One region of the Lysinibacillus sp. FSL K6-4013 genome, then DNA from elsewhere that is predicted to be linked to it. Evidence: riboswitches for the same ligand, from Rfam matches in the RefSeq annotation. Region 1 holds a riboswitch; each other region holds the start of a gene.
What was found. A riboswitch is a leader RNA that binds a small molecule or an ion and turns the genes downstream of it on or off. The one in region 1 is predicted to bind cobalamin.
Positions count from the first base shown of each region.

Region 1 (3,288 bases):
TGAACTATGGATTCAACCATCAAGTAACCTACAGCACGTTCCAATCACAACCTCTCTTGAAAATGATCTTGACCCTGTTTTAAAGCAGTCTCTGGCCTTCGCAGATGAGAAAATCGTAGAAATCACGGGGCTGACTAAATTCAGACGAGATAAAGATGGTTCCTTACAACATAATTTTTCAGAAAGTATGAAGGCGATTGAGGCTCTAAAAAATCATCCAATCCGCCAAAATAAGTTAATTCATCAAGCCGTTCAAACTGTGACAAAGCAAGATTTTGAACGACACAGTAATTTTACGAAGCGACAAACGATCCAACAACAAGCCTTAGGATTACCGCTGTTTCCAACAACTACAATCGGTAGCTTCCCGCAATCAGATGAAGTGAAAAGAAATCGTAATGCGTGGCGAAAGAAACAATTATCGAATGAAGCCTATGAAACATTTTTAGAAGACGAAACAAAGCGCTGGATCACTATACAAGAGGAATTAGATATCGATGTACTTGTTCATGGTGAATTTGAGCGTACAGACATGGTAGAATATTTTGGTGAAAAATTGACTGGCTTTGCCTTTACAGAAAAAGCATGGGTCGTTTCATACGGGTCACGCTGTGTGAAGCCTCCGATCATTTATGGAGATGTTGCGTGGGCCTCACCAATTACCGTAAAAGAATCAGCCTATGCTCAAAGCCTAACAAAGCGATTTGTAAAGGGCATGCTGACAGGGCCAGTAACGATATTAAATTGGTCCTTTGTGCGCGATGATCTTTCCCGTCAAGATGTCGCTTATCAAATTGCATTAGCACTTCGCAAAGAGGTGGAAGCACTAGAAAACGCAGGAATTTCGATTATTCAAGTGGACGAGCCAGCGTTAAGAGAAGGTTTACCGCTTAGAAAGGAAGAATGGGGGGCTTACTTAGATTGGGCTGTCAATTCCTTCAAGCTTGCTACATCTAGTGTCAAAGATGAAACACAAATCCATACACATATGTGTTACTGCGAATTTAATGATTTCATCGAACCGATTAGCGCACTAGATGCAGATGTGATTTCCATTGAAACATCGCGAAGCCATGGGGAACTTATTTCTTCACTACAAGTGCAACCCTATAATAAAGGAATTGGCTTAGGCGTCTATGATATTCATAGCCCTCGTGTACCAAGCGAGGAAGAAATGCTCACTATTATGAAAGATAGTCTACAGGTGCTGGACCGTCATCAATTCTGGGTGAATCCAGATTGTGGCTTAAAAACGAGAAAAGAAGAAGAAACCGTTGCAGCTTTAGCCAATATGGTTGCTGCTACTAAAACGTTGCGTCAAGCTGTACAGCAATCTACATTAAGATAACGAAATGATTTTTTAATCTACTACATCTACTCTCCAATTACGAAGACTAGGGTGAATCCCTAGTCTTTTTATGTTATTTATTATATTCAGAAAATAAAATTGACGTGACCATGCGAGCATGTTATGTTTATTACTAATTTCATAGCAATCATTACAAGTTTGAGTGAAATCGTCTTTCATTCAATTAAAAGGAAAATGGGTGAAATCCCCATGCTGTCCCGCAGCTGTAAATGAGTAGTTTTGTTTCAAATACCACTGAGTGAGTACTTGGGAAGGTGAAGCAAAATGATGATTCATGAGCCAGAATGCCTGCTTGTAAGAAGATTCATTGATGATCTACGAAAGATAGGGAGATGGATGGAGACTTGTTCATCGTGGGTTTTTCTGTCCTTATTCTTTTTTAGAATAAGGTTTTTTTATGCCTTCTCTTCTTCAACAAGTAGATTTATTTGTACTACGAATAGAGATAGGAGACAGAAAATGAGATTGACAAAGTATTTACTTCCTTTCCTGCTTGTCCTGACGTTCAGTTTACTTGCTGGCTGTACAGGCATGGATGAAGAAAAGGAAAAGACCTCAGCAAACCAAACAGATGAAAAAATGATAACGATTGGCTGGCCATTAGATGTAGGTCCATTGAATCCTCATACATATTTACCGAATCAAATGACTGCCCAAGCAATGGTTTATGAATCCTTGGTGGAATACAACGATGATGGTACTGTTACGCCTAAGCTCGCCGAAAGCTGGGACATCTCAGAGGATAAAACTTCGTATACTTTCCATCTAAGAAAAGATGTGAAATATTCAGACGGCACCACATTTAATGCAGATAATGTCATTCGTAACTTTGACGCCGTATTAGCGAATCGAGATATGCATTCTTGGATGGGGATGGTTAACCACATGAAAGAGGTTGTAAAAGTGGATGATTTTACAATTCGTCTGCAATTGGATGAGCCATATTATCCTGTCTTAAACGAACTTGCCTTTGTCAGACCTTTCCGTTTTTTAGGGGATAACGGATTCCCAGATGGTGATATGACGCAAGATTCTATCAAAGCACCGATTGGAACAGGCCCTTGGGTATTAACTGAATACAAAAAGGATGAATATGCATTATTTAGTCGCAATGAAAACTATTGGGGAGAACAACCATTAGTAGAACAAATAAAAGTAAAAATTATCCCAGACTCAGAATCTATTTCATTAGCATTTGAAAACGAAGAATTAGATTTAATTTATGGCCGTGGCATTATTAGTTTAGATAACTATACGTATTTAAAAGACAGTGGCAAATACAAAACTGCTACCTCTGAGCCTTTATCTACGAAAGCACTGCTATTCAATACACAATCTGGTCCATTATCTGAGTTAAAGGTACGTCAAGCCATTCAGTATGCTATTAATAAGGAACAAATGGTCGACAGTATTACACATGGTACGGAAAAAGTAGCGAACACATTGTTCTGGGATGCAATTCCTTATGCCAATATAGATTTAGCACCTATTGTATACAATCCAGAAAAAGCCCAACAATTGCTAGATGAGGCAGGGTGGACATTACCGAAGGGTGAAAAAATTCGTTCAAAAAACGGACAGCCGTTGACTTTAGATTTGATTTACATTGCATCCGATGCGATTCAAAAACCAATGGCAGAATTAATGCAAGGTGAACTCGCAAAAATTGGCGTTCAGTTGAATTTAGAAGGGGCAGATGTAATGGTCGGTCTTCAAAAATTGATGGATGACCAGGTAGATATTAATTTCTGGCGGACCAATGGACCACCTACAGATCCACATAGCTTTGCAAATGAATCAGCTACACCAAATGCTAGTGGTGTGTATGAGGCGAAATTAGGCTTAGCAAACGCCAAAGAAATCGATACGAAAATTCACCAATTATTAGTAGGGACAGATGAAGAGGAACGCGTGCAGCT
Region 1 is NZ_CP152031.1:2,368,029-2,371,316, forward strand. Features, by position in the region: gene metE (5-methyltetrahydropteroyltriglutamate--homocysteine S-methyltransferase) at 1-1,348, shown strand, start outside; cobalamin riboswitch at 1,487-1,680, shown strand; gene nikA (nickel ABC transporter substrate-binding protein) at 1,829-3,288, shown strand, end outside.

Region 2 (3,288 bases), 1.1 Mb from region 1:
ATACTTGGTATTGTCACTGCTTTTGGTGGAGGAGCCATTCGAAATTTACTCATCGGGCTACCTGTCACAACCCTATGGGGACAGGATATGATGTTTCAAATTGCGCTGGCTGCGATTACGATATTTTTTATTTTTCCGCATCATCTGATTCAACATTGGCATCGTTGGGGTAACTTCACAGATGCGATTGGCTTATCAGCGTTCGCCATTCAAGGCGCACTTTATGCTGTCAAGCTGGATATGCCTGTTAGTGCTGTAGTTGTAGCTGCTGTGTTAACAGGTTCAGGTGGTGGCATTGTGCGTGATTTATTAGCTAGAAGAAAACCATTAGTTCTCCGTGATGAAGTTTATGGTGTTTGGGCAGCTCTTGCTGGACTACTAATCGGCTTCGAGGTTTTTACAGGGGACATTTTCCTTTATATTTTATTCGCGGTAATTACTGCGTTACGTATTCTTTCCTATACGATGAAGTGGCGCTTGCCATTACGTAAGTTAAATCGTGCATAAATACTATTCAGCCAATGACCAAAAATTAAGTCATTGGCTATTTTATTTTTTGTCTAATAATAATCTTTTATGGGTTTCATTCCTTATATGATTGAAGAAGACATTAACTTAGCTTATCTTTTTAACAACTGCATTGCTTCTTCTAATGTCACCATGTTTTTCATCATTGAACAAGCTGCATCTAAAATAGGAAAGGCTAAGGCTGCTCCAGAACCTTCGCCTAAACGCATATTCATGTGCAACATCGGTTCAATACCTAGTAATGCAGCGGCAATTTTTGCCCCTGGCTCCTCTGAAGCATGGGAAGGAATAATATAATCGATTACTTTTGGTTCGAGCTTATAAGCAATGAGGGCAGCTATAGTCGAAATAAATCCATCAATAACCACTGGTTTACGATGAACTGCAGCCCCAAGAATAATACCTGTCATCGCCCCTATCTCTAATCCTCCTACCTTAGCCAGAACATCAATAGCATCTTTTGGATTAGGCTTATTTAAGGTAATTGCTTTTTCAATAATCGCCGCTTTATAGGCAATGCCTCCTTGGCCAACTCCTGCCCCAAACCCTGTTACTTCTATAGGGTCACATCCAGTCAGAACAGCTAATATCGCAGCACTTGGTGTTGTATTGCCAATACCCATTTCCCCTGTACCAAGTACATCAGCACCTTGTATGATTTCCTCAGTGGCCACACGGATTCCTACTTCTATCGATTGAATGGCTTCTTGTTTGGACATAGCTGGACCTTGTGCCATGTTATCTGTACCGTATTTAATTTTATGAATAATGACACCAGCATCAAGTGGAATATCTGCTTTTACCCCAACATCTACTGTGACCACCTTTGCATTGGTAATGCGCGCAATTGCACAAACGCCTGTCCCCCCCTTAGGAAAATTTAATGTTTGAAAGACTGTAACATCTTGCGGATTCGTGGTTACACCTTCCTCACATACACCATGATCTGCAGCACAAACAATCATCACCTTTTTGTCAACCGTCGGATATAATTGTCCTGTTATACCAGAGAGCTGTACGGCAAGTGATTCTAGTTTACCCAAGCTACCTGGGGGCTTACAAAGCGCATCAATCCGCTTTCTAGCTTGCTCCATACCTTTCATATCAACCCCTTGAATGTTTTCAATCGTGTCTTGTAATAATGGCATAATTATTTCTCCTCTCGTTCTCATTAAGACAAAATAAAAAGTCTGTAGTTTATTGTCATGACAAATAAACTACAGACTTTTCCATCATCTATATCTTCTAAAGCAAGTAGGCAGGTCTCCTGGCTCAAGTTCAACATCTCATAGTACCTTCCCAGCAATTCGCTAGTGGCATACACTATGAAACTTCCTTATACAGTGGCGGGTCCGCTAAAGCTTTTCACTTTATTCCCTATTCTCCCTAGTGGGCACCTATTGCTTTTATGTAATTATGTTAAATCTACTTTACAACTTTTTTAGTGTCAATAGATAAAAATTTTTTGAGTGTTAACTTAGTACCACCACCTATTCAAACAATATAGGCTTATCAAGAACCTGTCACAACAAATGAATCCCTCTCGTTCACCTGATTCCTATCAACTTCAAATATTTTATCTGCTTCATTTATTAAAGCAGGGTGATGAGTAACCAATATAACAGTCTTTTGTTTTTCTTTATTTAAATATAAAAGTAATGATTCTATATTTATTTGGTTGTCTTTATCAAGCGCAGAAGTAATCTCGTCAAACAAATAGATATCCGCATCTCTTAGAAGCGATCTTGCTATTGAAAGTCTTTGCTGTTGCCCAGTAGATAATTCAAGCCCATTATGCCCTATAAGCGTTTCAAATTTATAGTCTAACGTTTCTATATATGAATAAATGTTAACCATTTTACAAATTTGAATTAATTCTTCGTCTGTTGCATTCGGCTTTGCTAATAACAAATTTTCCCTTATTGTCCCTGTCATTATAAAATGCTCTTGCGTTACCAAACATACCCTTTTTCTATAAACATCAATAGGAATATATCTAATATTCTGATTGGATAGAAATATTTCACCCTGATAATTAATGTATAAACCTGATAATATATTCAATAATGTCGATTTACCTGATCCGCTTTCTCCCTTAATCAATACAATTTTCTTCAAAGGTATTTGGAAATTTATATTTTCTAAAACTGGAGAAAATGCATTAGTATAGGTAAAGCTTACATTCCGTAATACTATTTTATCTTTATTAAAATGATGCGATGAATTTACATAGTCTGGTACTTCTAATTTCCTTAGCTGATATTTATTGTCTTCCATTAAGTTTTTCACTCTATTTACAGACACAATTGCTTCTTGTAAAAATGAATTTAGTTGGGAAAATCTTAAAAATGACTGACTAAAGTTATTGGCATAGGTTGTGAATGCTATTAATACTCCTAACGTGAGGCTTCCTTTATAAATAAAGTAGGCACCTATAATAAGGATAATCAAATAACTTGTAAAGTTTATTAATTCTATTATTGATCCTGATTTTATGCTTAAACGCATTTTATCAAGAGTATTTTTGTATAATAAGGTAATTTTCTTTTGATAGTTATCTATGGCGTTTACCTCATTATTAAATATCTTAAATAATTTAAATGATGACAGTAATTCTCCCAGATAGGTTAAATAAGAATCTAAATCTTTTTTGATGGCAGTATCCATCATCCTTATTTTTTTTCCATAATATTTAAAAATGATAAGTGCTAAAGGACAAGCTATGAATAAAATACTAGCTAAAATAAAATTTAGATTGAT
Region 2 is NZ_CP152031.1:1,281,573-1,284,860, reverse strand. Features, by position in the region: gene MHB39_RS06045 (trimeric intracellular cation channel family protein) at 1-507, shown strand, start outside; gene cobT (nicotinate-nucleotide--dimethylbenzimidazole phosphoribosyltransferase) at 621-1,676, opposite strand; cobalamin riboswitch at 1,768-1,944, opposite strand; gene MHB39_RS06035 (ABC transporter ATP-binding protein) at 2,041-3,288, opposite strand, start outside.
Region 2: it holds a riboswitch for cobalamin, as region 1 does, so the genes downstream of both, cobT (nicotinate-nucleotide--dimethylbenzimidazole phosphoribosyltransferase) here and nikA (nickel ABC transporter substrate-binding protein) in region 1, are expected to answer to the same signal.

Region 3 (3,288 bases), 1.7 Mb from region 1:
ATGATCCATTTTTTCAGCAGCTTCATTAGAAGTGGATGCAGGTTTTGTTTGCTCCTCAGTGCAAGCCGATAAACTAATTAGAGCGACTACTGATAATAGTCCGACTGACCATCTTTTATTGAATTTCATATGATATCCTCCTCACTCTTTGCTCCTAATGTAGCAAATAAATGTGCAGAAACGATGGATATGATCTATGAAAAACATCTGGCACAAATAGGTGAGAAGATATGCTATTGAATGGGCATGATCTTCAATGTTTTTTGTAATCTATAGGCGAAGACACCAGCAAAAATAGCTAAAATAATATCTTTTGGTAGAGGAGGAATCATCCAAAGCCAAGCGAGCTTATATGAAAAATTCTCTGGTGCACTTGCCCAAAGCTTGTATGCAAAAAACATCCAATTTGTTCCTATCAAATAATTTATCGCTGTTGCTACCAAAGCAGCTACGATAAAGCTTTTCTTTGTACCGCTTCGTTCAACAATCAACCCTGCAACAAATGCCGCTAAAATAAATGTAATTATAAACCCAAAGGTTGGGCTTAAAATTTGGCCAATTCCACCACCGAAACGAGCAAAGACAGGAGCTCCTGCCAATCCTACGCACATATAAATTGTACAGGCGAGCGCACCTTTTCTACTACCAAGAATAAGTCCTGCTAAAATCGCAAAAAAGGTTTGAAGCGTAATGGGGACACCACCAACTACCATAAAAGGTGCAAAGGACGTGATATTAGCACCCACCATCATTAGCGTTGAAAATAATCCAATATAGGTAATGTCAACAGTTCTTAACTTATGATGACTATGTTGCGTAACGGTTGCCATGAAGTTCACCTCGTTTTATAAGTTATTACTGTTAGTGTAAAAGACGAAAGCATTTGTGTCAACTTTATAATTCGTATAAGTTAACTCAATTGCTTGAAGTAGACTATCTATCTATAAAAATGTATGATAGAATCGTCACAATTTTATAACTTCAAATACTATTGGTGTGATATTTTTGAATATCACTTAAAAGGGAAGTCGGTGGAAGTCCGACGCTGTCCCGCAACTGTAACGAGGAATCCTATAATATGATTTGCCACTGTTTAAGAATGGGAAGGCAATTATAGGATAGTGAATCGAAGCCAGGAGACCTGCCATTTAGTAATACCTGTAATGCCCACGAGGATGCAAGCAATTACGGACAATAGCTGGATATTTTTCTGACTTTGTTTAATCTAGGGTATTTCTATGCGCACTTTCGCATGGGATACCTTTTTTTATTGCTTCATTCATCAATATTCAGTAGGAGATTAAAACAGATGAATAAAAAATTTATGTTATTTTCCTTCGTACTTTTCATGGTTTTAATTGTTTCAATGACCTTTGCTGTAATGGTTGGCTCAGTTTCAGTTACACCGTTATATGTCTGGAAAGTGATTCTTTCTAAAATACCTTTTATACAAAATGCGATTGAGCAAGATTGGAGTCGCTCTCAGGAAATCATCATCTGGCAAATAAGAGCACCTCGTGTTTTGCTAGCTGCTATAGTAGGAGCGGGGTTAGCCATTGCAGGCGCAGCCATTCAGGCACTTGTACGTAATTCCATAGCAGACCCGTATATTCTAGGGATTTCTTCAGGTGCAGCTGTCGGAGCTACTTCTGTGATTATTTTAGGAGCCTTTTCATTTTTAGGTATTTACGCTCTTTCAGTATCCGCATTCCTTGGTTCATTACTTGCCATAGTACTTGTTTTTTTCTTATCACGTGTTGGGGGACGTGTCTCTATTTTCCGCTTGCTATTGGCAGGCATGGCTGTGTCCTTTATCTTAACGGCTATCTCTAATTTTATTTTAATGATGTCAAAGCAAGAAGGAGCCTTAAAGGCTGTTATGTTTTGGATGCTAGGTAGTTTAGCTGGAGCCAAATGGAATAATATTGTGATTCCAGCTTTCGTATTCTTTGTTGTTTTTGGGCTACTGTGGCTACATTATCGCAATTTAAATTTATTATTACTGGGAGAAGAAGCGGCAGTGACATTAGGCGTTAATCTTCAGCAATTCCGTATTCAGTTAATACTACTAGTATCTCTATTAACAGGTGTGCTTGTCGCAGTTAGTGGTTCTATAGGTTTTGTGGGATTGATTATTCCGCATATTGTGCGATTAATTGTGGGCTCAAATTATAAATACGTGATACCTATTAGTGCTTTAATAGGTGGAATATTCTTAGTGTGGGCAGATGCCTTTGCTCGAATCATCATTGCTCCCCAGGAAATGCCAATTGGTATTATTACAGCTTTTTGTGGAGGACCATTTTTCATTTGGCTTCTCCGTCGTAACAACTATTCATTCGGTGAAGGAGATTAATTTCAATGACATTAGAAGCGAAACAAGTATCATTCTCCATTTACGATCAGCGTATACTACATGATGTAAGCATTCAAATAAAAGAAAAGCAATTTGTTGGATTAATAGGTCCTAATGGGAGCGGAAAATCAACATTGTTAAAAAATATGTATCGTCTGCTAAAACCTGAAAGCGGTAAAGTAGTATTAAATGAGCAAGATATATTAAAGCAATCAAGTAAAGCTATTGCGAAAAATTTGGCTGTTGTAAGCCAAGAGACACCCGTATTATTTGATTTCACTGTGCATGATTTAGTCAGTATGGGAAGAACGCCACATAAAAAGCTATTAGAGCTTGATCAAGAGAAAGATTTTCAAATTGTTAAAGATGCTCTAAGGCAAACGGGCATATCGCATTTAGAGAAACGAAGCTTTAGTTCGCTTTCTGGTGGCGAGAAAAAGCGTGTCATGGTTGCAAGAGCACTTGCTCAACAAGCACAGGTATTAATATTAGATGAGCCAACGAATCATTTAGATATTCAACATCAACTTCAACTTATGGATTTAATTCAGACCTTGCATTTAACCGTCGTAGCTGCTTTACATGATTTGAATATTGCTGCTATGTATTGCGATCAAATTTACGTTTTACAGCAAGGGCGAATCGTTTGTCATGGTACCCCAGAGGAAGTGCTTACGCCAACAGTGCTGCAAGATGTATTTGGTGTTTTTGCGGATATTCAAACACATCCAATGACAGGGAAGCCGTATCTTACATATGTTCCTGAACAATTCACGAAAAAGTTTAGCTAAATATAGAAAAGCAAGATCTTCTATTAAATACATAAAACATCCTTTAAGGAGTGACTGTATGCAAATAGCTTTTACGAAAATGCATGGTACTGGCAACAGCTATATCTATCTTGATCTTTTCCAATATGATTATAAGGAAGA
Region 3 is NZ_CP152031.1:4,093,033-4,096,320, reverse strand. Features, by position in the region: gene MHB39_RS20300 (YdhK family protein) at 1-129, opposite strand, end outside; gene MHB39_RS20295 (biotin transporter BioY) at 234-830, opposite strand; cobalamin riboswitch at 976-1,164, shown strand; gene MHB39_RS20290 (iron chelate uptake ABC transporter family permease subunit) at 1,310-2,356, shown strand; gene MHB39_RS20285 (heme ABC transporter ATP-binding protein) at 2,362-3,147, shown strand; gene dapF (diaminopimelate epimerase) at 3,206-3,288, shown strand, end outside.
Region 3: it holds a riboswitch for cobalamin, as region 1 does, so the genes downstream of both, MHB39_RS20290 (iron chelate uptake ABC transporter family permease subunit) here and nikA (nickel ABC transporter substrate-binding protein) in region 1, are expected to answer to the same signal.